DNA from 2 places in the Pseudoalteromonas sp. SCSIO 43095 genome. Region 1 is predicted to be linked to the other one. Evidence: riboswitches for the same ligand, from Rfam matches in the RefSeq annotation. Region 1 holds a riboswitch; the other holds the start of a gene.

What was found. Region 1 has a riboswitch for lysine ahead of dapA (4-hydroxy-tetrahydrodipicolinate synthase). Riboswitches for the same ligand answer to the same signal wherever they lie in the genome.
Region 2: another riboswitch for lysine. It lies ahead of lysC (lysine-sensitive aspartokinase 3); the one in region 1 lies ahead of dapA (4-hydroxy-tetrahydrodipicolinate synthase).

What each region holds. Positions count from the first base shown of each region.
Region 1 is NZ_CP087995.1:57,349-66,677, reverse strand. Features, by position in the region: gene LOC50_RS00360 (cysteine desulfurase-like protein) at 1-210, opposite strand, end outside; gene LOC50_RS00355 (2OG-Fe dioxygenase family protein) at 221-853, opposite strand; gene acnB (bifunctional aconitate hydratase 2/2-methylisocitrate dehydratase) at 1,055-3,652, opposite strand; gene LOC50_RS00345 (OmpA family protein) at 3,908-4,966, opposite strand; gene LOC50_RS00340 (protein adenylyltransferase SelO) at 5,287-6,696, opposite strand; gene LOC50_RS00335 (DNA-3-methyladenine glycosylase I) at 6,705-7,403, opposite strand; lysine riboswitch at 7,592-7,771, shown strand; gene dapA (4-hydroxy-tetrahydrodipicolinate synthase) at 7,899-8,783, shown strand; gene LOC50_RS00325 (2,3,4,5-tetrahydropyridine-2,6-dicarboxylate N-succinyltransferase) at 8,799-9,329, shown strand, end outside.
Region 2 is NZ_CP087995.1:1,148,702-1,158,030, forward strand. Features, by position in the region: gene LOC50_RS05505 (condensin complex protein MksE) at 1-384, opposite strand, end outside; gene LOC50_RS05510 (MksB family condensin complex protein) at 390-1,661, opposite strand; gene nhaD (sodium:proton antiporter NhaD) at 1,858-3,105, shown strand; lysine riboswitch at 3,204-3,376, shown strand; gene lysC (lysine-sensitive aspartokinase 3) at 3,452-4,843, shown strand; gene LOC50_RS05525 (4'-phosphopantetheinyl transferase family protein) at 4,820-5,578, opposite strand; gene LOC50_RS05530 (sodium-dependent transporter) at 5,745-7,067, shown strand; gene LOC50_RS05535 (2-hydroxyacid dehydrogenase) at 7,163-8,143, opposite strand; gene LOC50_RS05540 (glutathione peroxidase) at 8,232-8,774, opposite strand; gene LOC50_RS05545 (NAD(P)-dependent oxidoreductase) at 8,895-9,329, shown strand, end outside.

The DNA.
Region 1 (9,329 bases):
ACGCGCATTCGCCATCAGCTCAACCGTTTTATCACTTGAAAAAAACGCACCGCCTAAGTTTGAGTTGTAGTGCCCTAAATAAGCAGTCATTGCATTTAATACAGACTGCGGCACTTGAGAGCCGCCTGGGCCATCTAAAAATATTGGTGACTTACCATCAACGGTTTGCATTAAAGCAGGAAATTGCGCGCGCAATTGCATTAAATTCATTTTATTTCTCTTAAGCAGTTAGTACAAAGCAATCCAGGTAACCTGGTTTGTTAGCATCAATTTTGTTCATTGGCGTGGCGTTATGCCATACCTGACGGTCATTAATTAGTGCAAACATACCGTCTTTAATTTCCATTTTAAAACACGGTTCAGCTTGCTTGTTTTCGTATACTAGCAGTTCGCCGCCCTCAAGGTTTTCGTGTGAAACACCACATACACAAACATGCTCAAACCCATCTTGATGCACACCTTCTGGGGCTGCAGGCGTATCGCTATCAATGGCAAGCATTCTAAATTGATGTATTTCAATATCACGGTCTTCATCAATGCCGGTAAGCTCACAAAACTCACTTACAATGCTTTTCATACCTTGAGACTCAAGTAAGCTCTGCTCTAAGTTTTCATAAGTACGCTCAACATTACCCTGAAAGGTATTAATAGAATCGTCTTGAACAAACGCTTTGGCAGCTTGAAGTTTTAGCTCACCATTTTGAAATTTAATTACCGAGTAACGACGCTTACGAAATTCACCGTCTGCATACGGATTTGCAGGTAGGTTATCAAAAGAAGGCTTAACCAAATCAATATTTGCTTGGTTAATAAAACGAAGTTGCAGAAGGTTCTGGTTGTTTAATGTAGTCATAAAATCCTGCTTATAATAATGATAATATTGCCGAGGATTTTAATGCATATAGAGAGGATTTTTTGCTTTATTAACCATATCAATGACGACATTTAACGAAAGTTAATACAATCATGCAGCGAATTAAGCATTATCTATCTAATATTTTATTTGAACAATAAAAAACCCGCCAAAGCGGGTTTTTTAAACACACTCTATAAATTATACAGCTTGCTGAATAATTACGTTGTCTGCCTTTTTAGTGTACTGAGGCATACGGTGGAAGTTCAAGTAACGGTATGTATCTGCAGCCGTTGCGTTGATTTTCGCTGCGTATTCTTGGTATTCAGCGGGTGTAGGTAATTTACCTAAAATTGCCGCTACTGCAGCAAGCTCAGCTGATGCTAAGAATACATTTGCCCCTGTACCTAAACGGTTAGGGAAGTTACGTGTTGAGGTAGAAACAACCGTTGCTTTGTCCGCAACACGTGCTTGGTTACCCATACACAGAGAACACCCTGGCGTTTCGATACGTGCACCAACACGGCCAAAGATACCGTAGTAACCTTCGTCAGTTAGTTGGTCTTTATCCATCTTCGTTGGTGGAGCTACCCAAAGTTGAGTTGGGATACGACCGCTAAAGCCATCGAGTAATTTACCTGCAGCACGGAAGTGACCAATGTTAGTCATACAAGAACCGATGAATACTTCGTCGATTTTCTCGCCAGTAACATCAGAAAGTAAACGCGCGTCATCTGGGTCATTTGGCGCACACAGTACTGGTTCTTTAATCTCAGCAAGGTCGATTTCAAGTACGTGTTTGTACTCTGCGTCTTTATCAGCTTCCATTAGTTCTGGGTTTGCTAACCAGTCTTGCATTGCAGTAACACGACGTTCAATCGTACGTACATCGCCGTAACCTTCAGAAATCATCCACTTAAGCATAACAATATTAGACTCAAGGTATTCGCTGATAGACTCTTTAGAAAGTTTAACAGTACAGCCAGCAGCTGAACGCTCTGCTGATGCATCTGATAGCTCAAACGCTTGCTCAACCGTTAAGTGCTCAACCCCTTCAATTTCTAGTATGCGACCAGAGAATTCGTTGATTTTACCTTTCTTCTCAACCGTTAATAGGCCTTCTTTGATACCGAAGTAAGGGATAGCATGTACAAGATCACGTAAAGTGATACCCGGTTGCATTTCACCTTTAAAGCGAACCAAAATTGATTCAGGCATATCTAGTGGCATTACACCCGTTGCAGCTGCAAACGCTACCGCCCCCGAACCTGCTGGGAATGAAATACCTAATGGGAAACGTGTATGTGAATCACCACCCGTACCTACGGTATCTGGTAATAACATACGGTTTAACCATGAGTGAATTACACCATCACCAGGGCGAAGCGATACACCGCCACGATTCATAATAAAATCAGGAAGCGTATGGTGCGTGTTTACATCGATTGGCTTAGGGTAAGCCGATGTATGACAAAAAGACTGCATTGTTAAATCTGCAGAGAAACCTAAACAGGCTAAGTCTTTAAGCTCATCACGCGTCATAGGACCTGTTGTATCTTGCGAGCCAACCGTGGTCATTTTAGGTTCACAGTATTGGCCTGGGCGAATACCGGCAACGTTACATGCTTTACCAACCATTTTTTGCGCAAGCGTAAAGCCTTTGTCTGATACTTCAGTCACTGCTGGTACTTTAAATACGTCAGTTGCGCCTAAACCTAATGATGTACGCGCTTTGTCTGTAAGACCACGACCAATGATCAATGGAATACGACCACCAGCACGAACTTCGTCTAAAATTACCTCTGATTTAAGTTCAAATGTAGAGATCACATCATCAGTACCGTGGCGCTTAACTACACCTTCGTATGGGTAAATATCAATTTGGTCACCCATGTTGAATTCATCAACATTTAACTCGATTGGTAACGCACCCGAGTCCTCCATTGTGTTGAAGAAAATAGGCGCAATCTTGTTACCTAAACATACACCACCCACGCGCTTATTTGGTACGAATGGGATATCATCACCCATAAACCAAAGCACAGAGTTTGTTGCAGACTTACGCGAAGAGCCTGTACCAACAACGTCACCTACGTAAGCAAGTGGTAAGCCTTTAGTTTTTAATTCTTCAAGCTGAGTGATTGGACCTACTTCACCGTCTTTGTCAGGGTTAATACCATCACGCTCATTTTTAAGCATGGCTAATGCATGAAGCGGAATATCAGGACGTGACCATGCATCTGGTGCTGGTGATAAATCATCTGTGTTTGTCTCGCCAGTGACTTTAAATACCGTAACAGAGATTTTTTCAGCAACGGCTGGCTTATTGACAAACCATTCTGCAGCAGCCCAAGACTCTATAATTTGTTTGGCGTATGCATTACCTGCTTTTGCTTTTTCTTCTACATCGTAGAACGCATCAAACATTAATAATGTGTTCGAAAGGCCTTTTACTACAATTGGCGCTAACGCTTCGTCATCAAGTAGTTCAACCATTGGTGCAATATTGTAGCCACCGAGCATAGTACCTAGTAACTCAGCTGCTTTTTCTTTAGAAATCAACGGAGAAACAGCTTCACCTTTAGCAACAGCCGCTAAAAAGCCTGCTTTAATGTAGGCTGCATCATCAACACCTGGTGGGACGCGGTTAATCAGTAGTTCTAGGATGAACTCTTCTTCACCTGCCGGTGGCGTTTTAATTAGCTCAATAAGATCAGCCGTCTGCTGAGCATCTAATGGCGCTGGTACGATACCTAACGCGGCACGTTCTTCTACGTGTTTACGATATTCTTGTAGCACAGTATTGCCCTCTTGGTGACGTTAAAGTATTCGGTGGTGTTTACTAAACACACCATAACCCAATACTTATAGTATTCTATCTGCCGATTATAAAGCTTTTGTGCATAGATTAAAATCCATCCAGTTATGCAACTAGTTATACCGATTATTAATAATATGAATAGTGAGCAAAGTAAAACCAACTCCCATGAATACCTATTAAGCAGCCATAAAAAAACCCAGCCTAAGCTGGGTTTTTACTCAATAATGAGACTATTAACGTAATACTTTTACACGTTTAATAGATTTTACGTGTGCTTCAACGCGGCGGTTTTCAGCATGCGCTTTTGCCGTATTCGCTTCATTTTTAAGGCGTTCTTCACCTAAACCTACCGTTGTAATGCGATCTTCTGCAATACCATCAGCAATTAGCTTTTTAGCTACTGCATCAGCACGTTTTTTAGATAACCATTTATTGTAAGACGCTTTACCTACTGCAGACGTATGACCTTCAAGAAGCACTGTTGTATCTGGGTACTCTTTTAAGAAAGTCGCTACTTCGTCAATATCATTTAAGTACTGCTGCGAAACTGACGAGTCATTGTTAGGGAATGTTACTAACAAGCTTACTGTTACTTCAGTATCTTCATAAAGTGTACAACCATCGCTACCAACAGCATCTGTCATAGGTGTATTGGCACATTTATCATCTACATCAGGGATACTGTCTTTATCTGTATCAGCAAGTGCTACCGGCACAGGAACAATTTCTGGCTCTGGTGCAGGCTCAACCGGTGTTACTGGCGCCGATTTTTGACCAAAGAAGTAGTTTATACCTAATTTAGCGCCAACATCTGTGTAGCCTTTATCTAAACCTTGGTAAACACTGGTTTCAGCATTAACAAAAAAGTTGTCTGTAACAAAGTGTCGGTAACCTACACCTGCGTTTAAAAACGTGTTGTCATCAACAACATCAATATCTTTCAGACCAAATAAACCGTAGAAAGGACCGCCACCAAAGTGGTAAAGTGCATCGATACCATAACGTTCGCCGTCAATATCGTTGCGGTTGTTCAATACTTTGTCGTGAGCATTAAAGTCTAGGTCTGCGTACTCTAAACGCGCACTCCAGTAATCATTAAAGCGGTAGCCTAATTCAGCACCCCAGCCTGTTGACTCATTAACGTCAAGGCCAGCTTGCTCACGCATGTTTTTCCACGAAGCATCGTAATAATCGCCGAATGCACCGATGTAAAAGCCTTCTTGCTCGGCTGCGAAAGTAGATGCGCTAGTTGCAGCTAACGCAATAGCCATTGTAAGTGATTTTAATTTCATTGTTTTCTTCCCATTTTAACAACTAAAAATATAGCTAAGCATTGCTAGCTCTTCTAACTTACTTATATAGTAACTGAGTCTTTGTTAATCAATGCTTAACGCAAATATATTTTTTCAATATCTAGGATAATAAAACTAGCTCATAAAAAATGTCGATGAACACAGGCTAGCTCAAAAAGCAAACAATCGCTTTAAACCCCACACGATCACTGGCCTTTATGGAGTTATGGTATCACTCGTTCATAGTTTACTCTATGAATGAACATTGCAGGAGTAAAAAATGACCTTTTATATTCATTTTAAGATGCAACAAACAATACTTAAGTACCACAAAAAGTACGATAATTCTTATCATCTTCAGGCGGCTGTTGAAACTCTGTAGCTTGCATATTGCTTGTGTAAGGGCTCGACATCACTTTGCTAAAACGACTGAGTAGCTCACTATCCCCATGCGTAGTGTACTGAGTAATAATATCTTCAATAATATGATTACGGGGAATCACACTTGGATTTGCCTGTCGCATTATATTATAACTATGCTCGTTAGTTCGTGTTTGCCATTGCTGTGCCCACGATACAAGTGCTGATGGTATTTGCGCTTGTCCAGTTAACGATTCAGTTAACGCATTAAAAGTATTGGTATAATCAAGCTGGTGTTGTTTTAATAACCCTAGTAACTCTCCCACCAACTTATTATCTTTATCATCCGCGACTGTTAACCCTAACTTTTGCGCCCACATAGCGCTAAATTGTTGGTTAAATTGCGTTGAAAAGCCCTCAATTAAAGGCGTCATCAATGCCACCGCTTGCTCGTCATCATCACTGATCAGCGCCATTAGACTCTCTGCTAAGCGGGCACAGTTCCAACTTGCCATGTTTGGCTGATTACCAAACGCATAACGCCCTTGTTTATCAATAGAGCTAAACACGGTATCAAAATCAAACTGGTTCATCATGGCACATGGGCCGTAATCTATGGTTTCACCACTAATTAAGGTGTTATCGGTGTTCATAACACCATGAATAAACCCCACCCTCATCCAACTTACGACTAATTTGACTTGGTTGGCGATCACTGCAGCTAAAAAATCTAAATAACGCTGAGCACCAGTGCTGTTAATCTCGGGATAGTGTCTTTGAATGGCTAAGTCGGCTAAGTTTTTTAGGCTAGTAACGTCACCTTGAGTGGCTAAATATTGAAACGAGCCCACCCGTATATGACTGCTGGCGAGTCGGGTTACAATAGCACCTGGTTGAGGTGGGTTGCGATAAACGGTTTCGCCACTGCCAACCACGGCTAAACAACGCGTTGTTGGAATGCCAAGCGCGTGCATAGCTTCGCTCATTACGTACTCACGAATAGCTGGACCTAATGCACAGCGGCCATCGCCTCCGCGCGAAAATGGCGTAGCACCAGCGCCTTTTAATTGCAGATCCCAAAGCTGATTTTTATCATCGCTAATCGCACCGAGCAAATGCGCCCTACCATCCCCTAGTCGCGGTGAAAAGTGACCAAACTGATGACCAGAATATCCCAGTGCCACTGCAGAAATCGCTTGGGGTTCATTACCGCTGAATATATTTGCTCGTGAATCGGCACTCACCTGTATATTAAATTGCTTAGCTAGGGGCTCATTCCATAACAATAACTGTGGCGCTGCCACTTTAGCCGGATGATCGCTAATAGCAAAGCCGTCACCAATATTGGTATACCTTGGCACTAATTTCATGATTAATCCTATTGTTGTTGGCTTATTCCTACTCGGTTGTCGCCGACACCATAAGCGACAATTAAGCTTAGCTCTTGCATACTTAAACCGCTTTGCTGCTGCAGTTCATTAAAAAAAGCTTGCGCGGCATTTAATGATTTTTTGGTTTGTAAGCCGCCATCTATAATTTTGTGCGCACGTAAATAGCTCTCTACGTCTCGGGATAATAAAAAGGTGTCTTTCCCTAATGCACGCAAAGCATAAGGACCGGTATTGCCCCCTAAACGCGCACCCTGTTTTTTCAAATATGCCCACAAACCAATAATATCTTCACTTGGCCAATTAGCTATAAACTGACTAAAACTACCATGCTGCTGCGCAACTTCGTGGATCATATATGCATTTTCAGTAATAGTTTTTACTTTTTTATAGTTGCGTACAATCCGCTCATCACTGGCTTTTTGCTCAAGCATATCCGGTGGCATCATCAGTAACTTTTCAACATTAAAATCCCAAAAAACCTCTCTAAATCCTGCCCATTTACTATTGATCACCGACCAATAAAAACCACTTTGAAATACCTTGCGAGTAAATTCTTCTAGCCAATCATCATCACTTAATGTGCTGAGTTGCTTTGTTGATAAAGGTTTTGCGAGTAACAACTTAAGCATTTTTTCAGAGCCCTTTCGCTCCACTGCTCGCTTATAAATATCGCTAAATTTTTCCATCTGCTTAATACCTTACTTCTACTGTGAGGTTAGTGTACGAGAAAAGCAGCCAATACGTAATAACAGTCAATCAGGGTGAATCAATCTGAATTTAGTCACTTGACACCTAGACGGCTAAAATGGTTTAATCGCCACACTTACCCTATTACATTGTATTTGCTAACTGGCTTTTCAAGTAGCGAGTACAAAGGGCTAGAAGAGGTGCGTTATTCAGGTAGCGTATGTTAGGAGCGCAAACTCCAATGAGCATACGTGAGGGGAATTAACGCCGAGAGGTAACACTTTTTTGTGAAAGATTACTTCGGGCGACTAGGTTGAATCCTAGCGACTGTCACCAATAACATATTTGGTGGAGAGCTTCTGGTCTTAGTATAATAAGGCCGTGCGCCCTATTATTTAAGCCCATTCGCTCTTCGAATTATAAACACATTCAAAGAGTCAGGCATCCTAAATACCCGCCAAAAACTCGACGAATGCCCTATAAGTTCGTGAGAGATGATCAACAACTTCAATATTAACAATTTCCATTTATGGACTGCGCTGATCACCCCATTTGATCAAAATGGCCTAGTTGATTACGCAACCTTAGACACCTTGGTGGCCGAACAAGAAGCCGCTAACAACGGCATTTTATTACTTGGTAGCACTGGCGAAGGGTTAGCCCTGACCCTAAAAGAGCAGCAAGCCATCGTAGAGCATGTCTGCCAATTACAGCCGAGCGTCCCGCTTATGGTCGCAGTCGGTGGTAGTAACTTAAAGCAGCAGCTTGAATGGGTTAACTACTGCAACCAACTGCCTATTCATGGTTTTTTACTTGGCTCGCCTTTGTACGCCAAACCCGGTGCAGTGGGGCAAACGCATTGGTTTGAAAGCTTACTCGATGCCAGTTCTCATCCTTGTATGCTTTATAACGTACCAGGACGAAGCGCCGTAAGCATTCCCATTGCGACTATTGAAAACCTCAAACATCATAAAAATTTATGGGCACTGAAAGAAGCCAGTGGCTCTATCTCTCAATTTGAAGCCTTTCGAAAAGCGGCGCCTGATTTAGCTATTTTTAGTGGTGATGATGCCCTCATGCCTTATTTTGCCCAAGCAGGTGCAAAAGGTTTAGTGTCGGTTGCAGCCAATGCATGGCCAGTGCAAACCCATGAGTTTGTAAAGCGCAGTTTAAGCGGCCAACACCCTAATCTTTTTGTCCAGTGGTCTAGTGCTATCAATAGCTTATTCTCAGTAGCCAACCCTATCCCAGTCAAAGTGTTAATGCATTTACAAGGCCGTATTAGCAGTCCGTATTTACGCCCACCTTTAACACACCTTGAGCTGACACACACCAATGACATTTCATCGGCAAACAACACCATTTTATCTTGGCATTAAATACAGGTTTTTATAATGAACTGGTTAGAACTATTAAATAATTTAGAAACGGGCGCGGTTCGCGCAGCAACACAAGACGAAAACGGCCAATGGCACGCTAACGTAGAAGTAAAGCAAGGCATTTTAGAAGCCTTTAAAAACGGTCAAAACACCGAGTTTGCTGGCGGTTTTGTTGATAAACATAACTTAGCGCCGCAAAGCTTTGAAGCCACAGCAGGCGTTCGCATGGTACCCGGTGGTTCAAGTGTGCGCCGTGGTGCACATGTTGCCAAAGGCACTATTATTATGCCACCTGCGTACGTAAATATTGGTGCATTTATTGACGAGGGCACTATGGTAGATAGCCACGCGCTCGTAGGGTCGTGTGCTCAAGTAGGTAAAAATGTGCATTTAAGCGCAGCGGTACAATTAGGAGGGGTACTTGAGCCCATTGGTGCCAGCCCTGTGGTTATTGAAGATGATGCCTTTATTGGTGCAGGCTGTGTGATTGTTGAAGGCGTGGTAGTTAAAAAAGGCGCGGTACTTGCTCCAGGTGTTCGCTTATCT
Region 2 (9,329 bases), 1.1 Mb from region 1:
TATTTCAAGCTGATCAAATAAATGTTTATTAAGTTGTACCAAGGTTTGCATGAGCTCTAAATCGTTTGGCTCATCAAATAATGCACGCATTGGGTCTTTACCTGTGTTGGCAAAGTGTTCGATTAAAATATAAATAGTGAGCGCTATCGCGCGCGATATTTTGCCCATATTGGGGGTGCTTTCATCGCTAGCAAAATAATAAAAGCCACGACTGTCGTGCTTTAAATCATGGCCTAATGCTGTGAATAAGGCGCTGTAAGCTTCAATTTGTTGGTCAAGCTCTTGCCACATTAGGGTGTCTTGTTCGCAAATGTGGTAACCCGCGACTAATTTTTTATTAATGGCTTGTAAGTGAGAAAGCTCATTTAAGTTTATCTGTGTCATGGTGATTACTCGTGCTCGGCTTTATCAGCCTGAGGCTCTGAATTAAAGGGGTACAAAGAAAAGTGCTGGCCTGCAATGTTAACGCGGGCTTTTTTATCGCTTTGGCTAATGTGTAGGGTGTTATCGCTCACTAGCTTTTGATATAAAAACAGCATTTCATCGGCTTCAAGCTCAGGGTAGCTTTCGTCTAAAAATTGCAGCAGAGGCTGTGGTTTTTTACGCTGCTTTTTGAAGCGTTTTGCAAACTGCGCTTTTACATCGTGATAGTCAGGAATGTTTGGCGTGACAAACGCAGGCACATCGTTTTGCTCTGGTAGCTGATATTCGTGATGCTCAAACTCAGCCAGGCTTGCCATGTAGGCTACTATATGGCGCTGTTGACCCAATGAATACTTTTGCGCATCGCTTACAAAATGTGGCTGCACGGCGCTGAGCATATTATCTACCCCATTTTTACGTATTAGTCCTAATACTTTTGCTACTTGGCGGGTAACAAGGTTGTTACGGCGCAACTCTTCACGCAGTGGCATAAGCATATCGGCACTTTTTCGTAAGCTTGTCCGGCCAACTAAGTGCATTTCTAGAATGCGGGTACGCAATTGCTCAAGCATGCGTTTATCGTTGTACGCTTTGCCTGAGCGTTCAATGTGTTCTATTTGGGTGCTAATTTGTTGCTCAATAAGGGTAAAGCAGGCATGAAAGTCGCCTCTAATATCCACCATTTCCAACATGGGTTCTATATACTCATCAAACGCTTCTATCACGGCTTTATAGCGTTTTTGTAGCGACTGCACCGCATTATTAGATTTGGCTTGCTCAACAATATTTAAAATAGCGTTTTCGTTGTGTAAAAACAGTTTGATTATTTTACGCACCCGATCATCCATAATACGGCTAAAGCGGCGTAAATCATCAAAATCTTCCATTTCACCGGCATTGAATAGCCGATTACCTAAACGGGCCAAATCATCAACCAAGACACTAATTTCTTGTGCTAAGCCTAAATGTTCTTCTTGCAGTAAAAAGGTGGCAAAGTCGGCAATGGCGCGGTTAATTTCCAGTTGTGACGATTTAGCCAGCGGAATAATAATTTCTTGATTCAATAACCGGTTGGTTTCTTTATAAATACGCTCATTATTCCACGTGGGTTGCTTTTGCTTAATGGCATTTTGAAGATCTTTAATACTAAAGTCGGCCATTTTAAAGCGCTTAAATAATAGCTCTAATACACCCCAGTGTTCATTTAGGGTATTAAGTAGCTTTTTAGCTGGGATCATAAGGCGTTGCAACTTCCTAGTATTCGTTATTTTATATTTCTCGAACTTATATGGTATTCGTTTTTGCGACGATTTAATAATAGTTTTTACACCCGCTTAGTGATAGTATCCGCGCCGAATATAGGCACATAGAGTTTGTGGGTATATTTTTTACATGGTTTCAATTTTTACTTAACCCCGAAGGTTGTTTAATATCATGGTTTCCTCGATTATCCTGACGCTGATAGCGATTGCATTTTTGCTTATCGTTATTGAGGATGTGATCCACGTAAACAAAGCAAAAACGACATTATTTTTTGGTACACTTTGTTGGATTATCTCCTTTATTTTTCCTCTTAATGGGCAAAGCCCCGAAACGATTCAAACCCTCCTAGACCACAATATTTTAGAAATTGCTTCTTTATGGCTGTTTTTAATGGCCGCAATGACCTTTGTTGCCTATTTAAACTCTAAAGGACTTATCGAAAATGTTGTGAACCGGATTATGCCAACCAGCATTAGTGAGCGTAAGCTGATGTTTTTGGTGGGGTGTTTTGCGTTTTTATTTTCATCTATTTCAGACAACGTTACGGCCACGCTAATATCACTGGCAGTGATTATGTCATTAAAGCTTGAAGCCAAAAAGTTAGTTAAGTACGCCACGCTTATTGTATTTGCTGTAAACTCCGGTGGTGTATCACTTATCACGGGTGATGTAACCACACTTATGATTTTCCTTGATGGTAAAGTATCAATTAGCAATTTATTACTGTTAATTGTGCCTGCGTTACTAAGTGTATTATTACTCGCTACTTTGTTATCAATTGGCATGAATAAGCAACTCGAGTTTAAAAAAACTAAATTTAAACGTATTGAAAAAACCGACATAACCATTGCGGTTATTTTCTTCACTACGGTTATTGCTACGCTTACATTGAGTGTTTTATACAGTGTACCGCCTCTGCTTACTTTTTTATTGGGTTTATCTATTATGTTTTTAGTCGCGCAATTTTTAATGCGCAAAAAAGACATCAACAAAGATATGATCGACTTTATACGCGACATAGAGTACGACACCTTATTGTTTTTCGTGGGTGTGTTACTGCTTGTTGGTGCGTTAAAAGAAGTTGGGGTACTGAGCCAATTTACTAATTTGTATACGGTAATGGCGCCAGAGTACGCAAACTACTTAATGGGTATTTTATCTGCAGGTGTTGATAACGTGCCACTAACGGCAGCGTTATTAAAAGCCGACATTGTAATGAGTCAACAGCATTGGTTGTCGTTTACGTATGCAACCGGTGTAGGTGGCTCTATGCTAATCATTGGCTCGGCAGCCGGTATTATAGCCATGAGTAAGGTAAAAGAGCTGACGTTTGCAAGTTACCTTCGCTTATCGCTGTATTTATTACTGTGTTACACCTTTGGTTATGCGGGCTCTTACTTAATGGGTAGTTTTATTTGATTTTAGTGTAAAACGACTTGACAGCTAGACGTCTAAACGATAACTTTCAAAGCCGCACTCTTAGTGCGGTTTTGTTTTATTAGCCACAGGTTAATAATACATTCAGAAGAGGTGCGATACTTAGGTACTTAATGTGAGGCAACGACAGCCTGCGACCATTAAGGAGGGAAGTACTCGCCGAGGAAAATAATGGGTCGTTACTATTGTTTTTCGGTTTATGGGGCTGAATCCTCAAAACTGTCACCAATTTAGGTGGAGAGCTTCTGGCAGTAGATTTTTCTTATCTTTATTTCCTGCCAAGTTCTTCTTGTTTTATTGCGGTTTGGATGCCGCGAAAGGAGACGAAATGACTACCCAATCAGTGCCACAAAGTTCACAGTGCACAAAATCAGATTACATTGTTGCCAAATTTGGTGGCACCAGCGTTGCTAACTTTGAGGCGATGAGCCGTTGTAGCGAAATTATCGTAAACGATAAAAATGTACGTATTGTTGCAGTAAGCGCCAGTGCCGGAGTGACCAATCATTTAGTGGAGCTTTGCAAAGCGGGTATTGAAGCCGCTAAACGCCAACAGCATATTGATGGTGTACTTGCGATTCAGCAGGCTATTTTAAATGACCTGTCGTTAGATGATGATTTAGCCCTTGGGTTTAATCAAACGCTTGATGCATTTCAAACGTTGGCGGCACAAACACTCAATACTGAGCAGCAGTTCGATGAGCTACTTAGCTTTGGCGAGCGTTTATCGTCGTACTTATTTACCCAAGTACTAAGGTTAAAGGGTTTAAATGCCACTCGTTTTGATGTGCGCCAGGTGCTTAAAACCGATAGCCAATTTGGTAAAGCAACACCAAATGTGGGCGCCACAGCGCAAGCCGCTAAAACACATTTAATTCCGCTGCTTGATGATAGCGTTATTGTAACCCAAGGGTTTATTGGTAGCGATGCAAACAATTTAACGACCACGCTCGGTCGAGGTGGCTCAGATTATAGTGCTGCACTGCTTGCTGAGGCTATTAACGCTAAAAGTGTGCATATTTGGACTGACGTAGTGGGTATTTTTAGCACCGATCCTCGTTTGTGTGTAAAAGCCACTCCTATTGCGCGTTTAAGTTTTGATGAAGCAGCAGAAATGGCGACCTTTGGCGCTAAAGTGCTGCACCCAGCTACAATTTTGCCTGCCAGTCGCAGCCATATTAATGTGTTTGTTGGCTCAAGCACAGAGCCAGAACTTGGCGGTACGTGGATTGAACGTGAAAAATCGCAGCTACCTGGTATTCGTGCGGTAACGCAACGTAAAAATCAAATATTATTAACCCTTAAAAGCCCAGAAATGTTATTAGCCAGTGGCTTTTTAGCGCGTATATTTACTATTTTAAGTGAGTGCAATATTTCGGTAGATTTGGTCACCACCTCTGAAATTAGTGTAGCAATTACCCTTGATAATGCGCCTAATGCATCACGTCCAGAGCTTGATCAAGCATGTTTAGATAAGCTTGCTGAATTTTGCCATGTATCGGTTGAAAACAATTTAACGCTGGTAGCGTTAATTGGCTCTGAAATTGTTTTGCGCCAACATGAAATGAATTTAATGAAAGTGTTAAGTGATTTTAATATTCGACTCATTTGCCATGGTGCAAGTAAACATAACTTGTGCTTTTTAGTTGAGCAAAGCGAGTCTGATGCTGTGGTTCAAGCGATTCATAGTCGATTACTAGAAAGTGATTGCGCTGCGTAAATCGTTAATAGTTATTATTGAGCACCGCCAGTCGGTGCTTTTTTTTGCCACAACGCTAATATCAAACATGTCGTTATGTGCTCCAACCACGGTATTGCTACAAGCTGTAAGCTGAGTGTTATTAAGTTCGTTAAACACATTAGGGCTTAATAATTGAGCAATGGGGCGGCTGGTGGCTTTAGCCAGCGCTTCTTTTAATGTCCAAATCCTAAAAAAATGATGTGCTTGAGTTGTTATGTTATCTGAATCGATTATTAAGCTCACTTCGGCTGGATGGTAAAAGTGTTTAGCGAGTTTATTAAAAGGGCGCTTTAAATTAATTTTTTCAATATCAAAGCCAAATTGAGTTGATGCTACATTTAACGCTGCACCTACAAAACCATGAGAATGAGAAATACAGCAACTGATCACGCCTGTTGTATTTTTAATATGTAATTCTAATTTACTGTTATCGGGGTTAAATTCAGAACTAATATCACACAGCTTTAATGATGCGTAAGAAGAACAAGCGGTTTTTACTAGGTATTTAAGCACTAAACGTGTGGCTAAATATTCTTGTTTAGCTTGTGGGGTTTTACGCCGATTAATAACATTGAGCTCAAAAGGGCTTAAATAGTGGGGTAAATCAAATTCACCCACATTGAGGGTGGTCGCGTTAAGCAACGCAATGCAATGGCTGTTATTTGCTAAAGCGGGCGTGACTGCTAGCTGGTTTTCAAAGTAAGTTACACTCATCATTGCTCGTTATAAATGACGACCGATTACATATTTATTACCCAAAGCTGGATAGTTTGTGAGCGGTTGTTAGTTGTTGTGAGCGCTAAGTACATTTTTATTACTCAGTCGCTCTTAAATATGGTTTAATTCGCATTCGTTAAAATAATAACAGATTTGTAGGTGTATGGCACAAGTGCGTGATGGTTTTCAAAGTCGACTAGGTTTTGTATTGGCAGCAGCCGGTGCAGCGGTAGGCTTAGGTAATATATGGGGTTTTCCTACGCAGGCTGCTAATCATGGTGGCGGCGCATTTTTACTGGTTTACTTTATCGTTATTTTTTTGCTGGCGTTACCTGCTTTGTACACCGAGCTGTATTTAGGTTACAAAGCCCAAGCTAACCCTGTTAAAGCACTAGGCCAAGCATGGCAAGATCACGCCCCTAAAGTGGGAGCCGCAGCAGGCTATATTGGCCTTGCCGGTGCCATCGTTATGTTAAGTTTTTACTCAATTGTGGCCGGTTGGATGCTTTCCTACGCTATAGAGCCTATAAGTAGCTTTTTTGGCTTGCAGAGCTTGAGTGAGTTTTTACATAGTGACTCTATGTTACGTAATTTTATTTTTACGCCGCTTATGCTTATTCTAACCGCCAGTATTATTTTAAAAGGGGTGAAGTCGGGAATAGAAACCTGGTCACGCCGTTTAATGCCGCTTTTACTTGTTCTCCTCATTGGGCTTATTATTTATATTGCAACGTTAGATGGCGCAAGCGAAGGGTTTGCTGCCTATTTAGTGCCTGACTTTAGCAAAATACTCGACCCTGATTTAATTATTGCCGCAATGGGGCAAGCGTTCTTTTCGTTGTCGCTTGGGGTAGGCTGTATGATGATTTACGGCTCATATTTAAAACCCGGAGCTAACTTACCAAAATTAACCGCAAGTGTTGCGCTACTTGATACCAGCGTGGCGTTTTTGGCGGGCTTATTAATAATTCCGGCTATTTATGTTGCCCAGTACAATGGCGTTGAAGTATTTAATAACGGTAAATTAATTGGTGAGGGACAACTTATTTTTGCCATATTACCTGAGCTATTTGGCACTATGGGTGAAATTGGTTTATTGGTTGGCTTATTATTTTTTGTATTGATGTCGATAGCTTCAGTTACCTCAACTATTTCGTCAACTGAGATCCCTGTGGCATTTTTGGTTGAAAACCACAGTGTAGATAGAACCAAAGCAACATGGGCAGTCAGTGCTGTTGTGCTTATTTGTGCCAGTACCATTATTTTAAACTTTGATTGGTTGTTTGGTTTAGTGATTATGGTATTTACCCAATACCAATTGCCGTTAATGGGGCTATTTTACTTTATAACGGTAGGCTGGCTATGGCAACGTGGTAATAAGCTGCACAAGGCAAGTAGTGGGCCGCACTATTGGTTTGCACAATATATTCGCTTTGTGTGTCCTATACTTATGACCTTAGTATTTGTAAATGTAGCGTTTGGTTAAAAACTTTTAAACGCGAATTTAAAAATGCCGTTTTAAAAAGTGAACTATTGGGAGTCACCCGAAAGTTCGCTTTTTACAGTTTAAATGACTTGATATTACAATACTTGATTGGTTAGCGTTTGCCCTTGAGCAAGCTCGTTTGCATTTTGTAATGTTATATTAGCGATTTCGGTTAGAGCTTCTTGAGTAAAAAAGCCTTGATGCCCTGTTATTAACACGTTTCTAAAACTCACTAAGCGAGAAAATATATCGTCTTGATTTATTTCTTCACTGTGGTTTTTAAAAAACAGCTCTGATTCTTGTTCGTACACATCAAGCCCTAAATACCCCAGTTTTTGTGATTTAAGTGCTTTAATACACGCTTGGCTGTTTACCAGCGCACCGCGCGAAGTATTAATGAGCATGACCCCGGTTTTCATTTTATTAAATGCAACGTCATCGATTAAATGATGCGTATCTTCGCTCAGCGGGCAGTGCAGTGAAATTATATCGCTTTGGGCAAGTAGGGTATTTAAATCGGTAATAGTGTAATTGCCTGGTTTTGCAAAAGGGTCACACACTAAAACGTTAGCGCCAAAACCATTTAAAATGTTACACAGTGCCAAGCCTATTTTACCGCAGCCTATAATACCTATGGTCTTGTTATGTAAGTTAAACCCAAGTAAGCCATTTAAATCAAAGTTGTCTTCGCGTACGCGGTTATAAGCTTTGTGTGTTTTACGGCTGAGGGTAAGCATAAGGGCAACACAATGCTCCGCGACTGCCTCAGGGCTGTAGGCGGGTACGCGTAATACGCTTAAGTTATGCTGTTTGGCAACGGGCAAGTCAACGTTATTAAACCCCGCACAGCGTAATAAAATAGCGCTAACACCCAATGTGGCAAGTTGCTCAATTACCGCTTTATCAACAGAATCGTTGACAAATACGCACACAGCGTCAAAGTTTTTAGCTAATATTGCCGTCTGCGCCGATAAACTTTGCTCAAAATAAGTAATAGTGATGTTAGAAAAGCCATTTAAACTTTGCTCAAAAAAAGGGCGCTCATATTTCTGAGCACTAAAAAAAGCAATATCCATTAACTAGCTCCAAGTAATCAATTATTTTATTACCATAAACTATTCTTACTATAGATGCTTCACTCTTGTTGTTTTAATTACGACAGGATTATTTTAATACAGCCGAACGGACTCCTAAACGAGCGGTCGTCGGTTTTATAACGGGCACTGATTCTAAGCAGCTTGTTATTACATTATGTAATGACTCCGGTTTAGTTCGCGGTGCATAGCGAGCAACCAGCTGCCCTTGTGCATTAACTAAAAACTTAGTGAAGTTCCATTTTATTGCTCGGTTTTGTGCAATACCCCTTGTATGAGATTTTAAATAACTAAACAGTGGATGCGTATCTGGGCCATTTACCATGACCTTATTAAACACCTCAAAATTAATTGAAAAATGTTTTTGATAATAGTCTTTAATGGCCATTCCCTCTAATGGCTCATTTTTATCAAATTGATTACACGGAAAGGCTAAAATAGTAAACCCATCGTTTTTGTATTGTTGATATAGCTTTTCTAGCGCGCATAATTGCGCAGAAAAATGACATTTACTGGCGGTATTAACAATAAGAACCGCTTTTCCTTTTAGCTGACTCAAAGAAAAATCATCGTTATTACAAAGTGGTGCGTTAAATTGATAAATACTATCCATAGATTACCTACCTAATTTCCGTATGAGGGAAATTTTAAAAGACTTTCATTCGCTTTTTTTGCGGCCGATTGACATAATCGAGCTTATGTTTCTAAGTTATCAGTTAAATAGGTCATTTTTATGTCAGTTAAAATTGCATTTATAGGTTTAGGCGTAATGGGTTACCCAATGGCGGGGCATCTAGCAAAAGCGGGGCATAGCGTATGTGTTTATAACCGCACAGCAGCTAAAGCACAAAAATGGGTTGAAGATTTTAACGGTAGTTTTGCACCTACTCCGCGTGAAGCTGCAAGTGGTGCCGATATGGTATTTATGTGTGTTGGCAATGACGACGACTTACGGTCAGTGGTATACGGCGATGATGGCGTTTTAGCTGGTATGGAAAAAAACACGATTTTAATCGATCACACAACTACTTCTGCTGAGGTAGCGCGTGAAGTTGCGGCAAAAGCGGCTTTACAGCATATCGACTTTATTGATGCGCCAGTATCAGGCGGTCAAGCAGGTGCTGAAAACGGGGTGTTAACCGTTATGGCCGGTGGCAACGAAACGGTA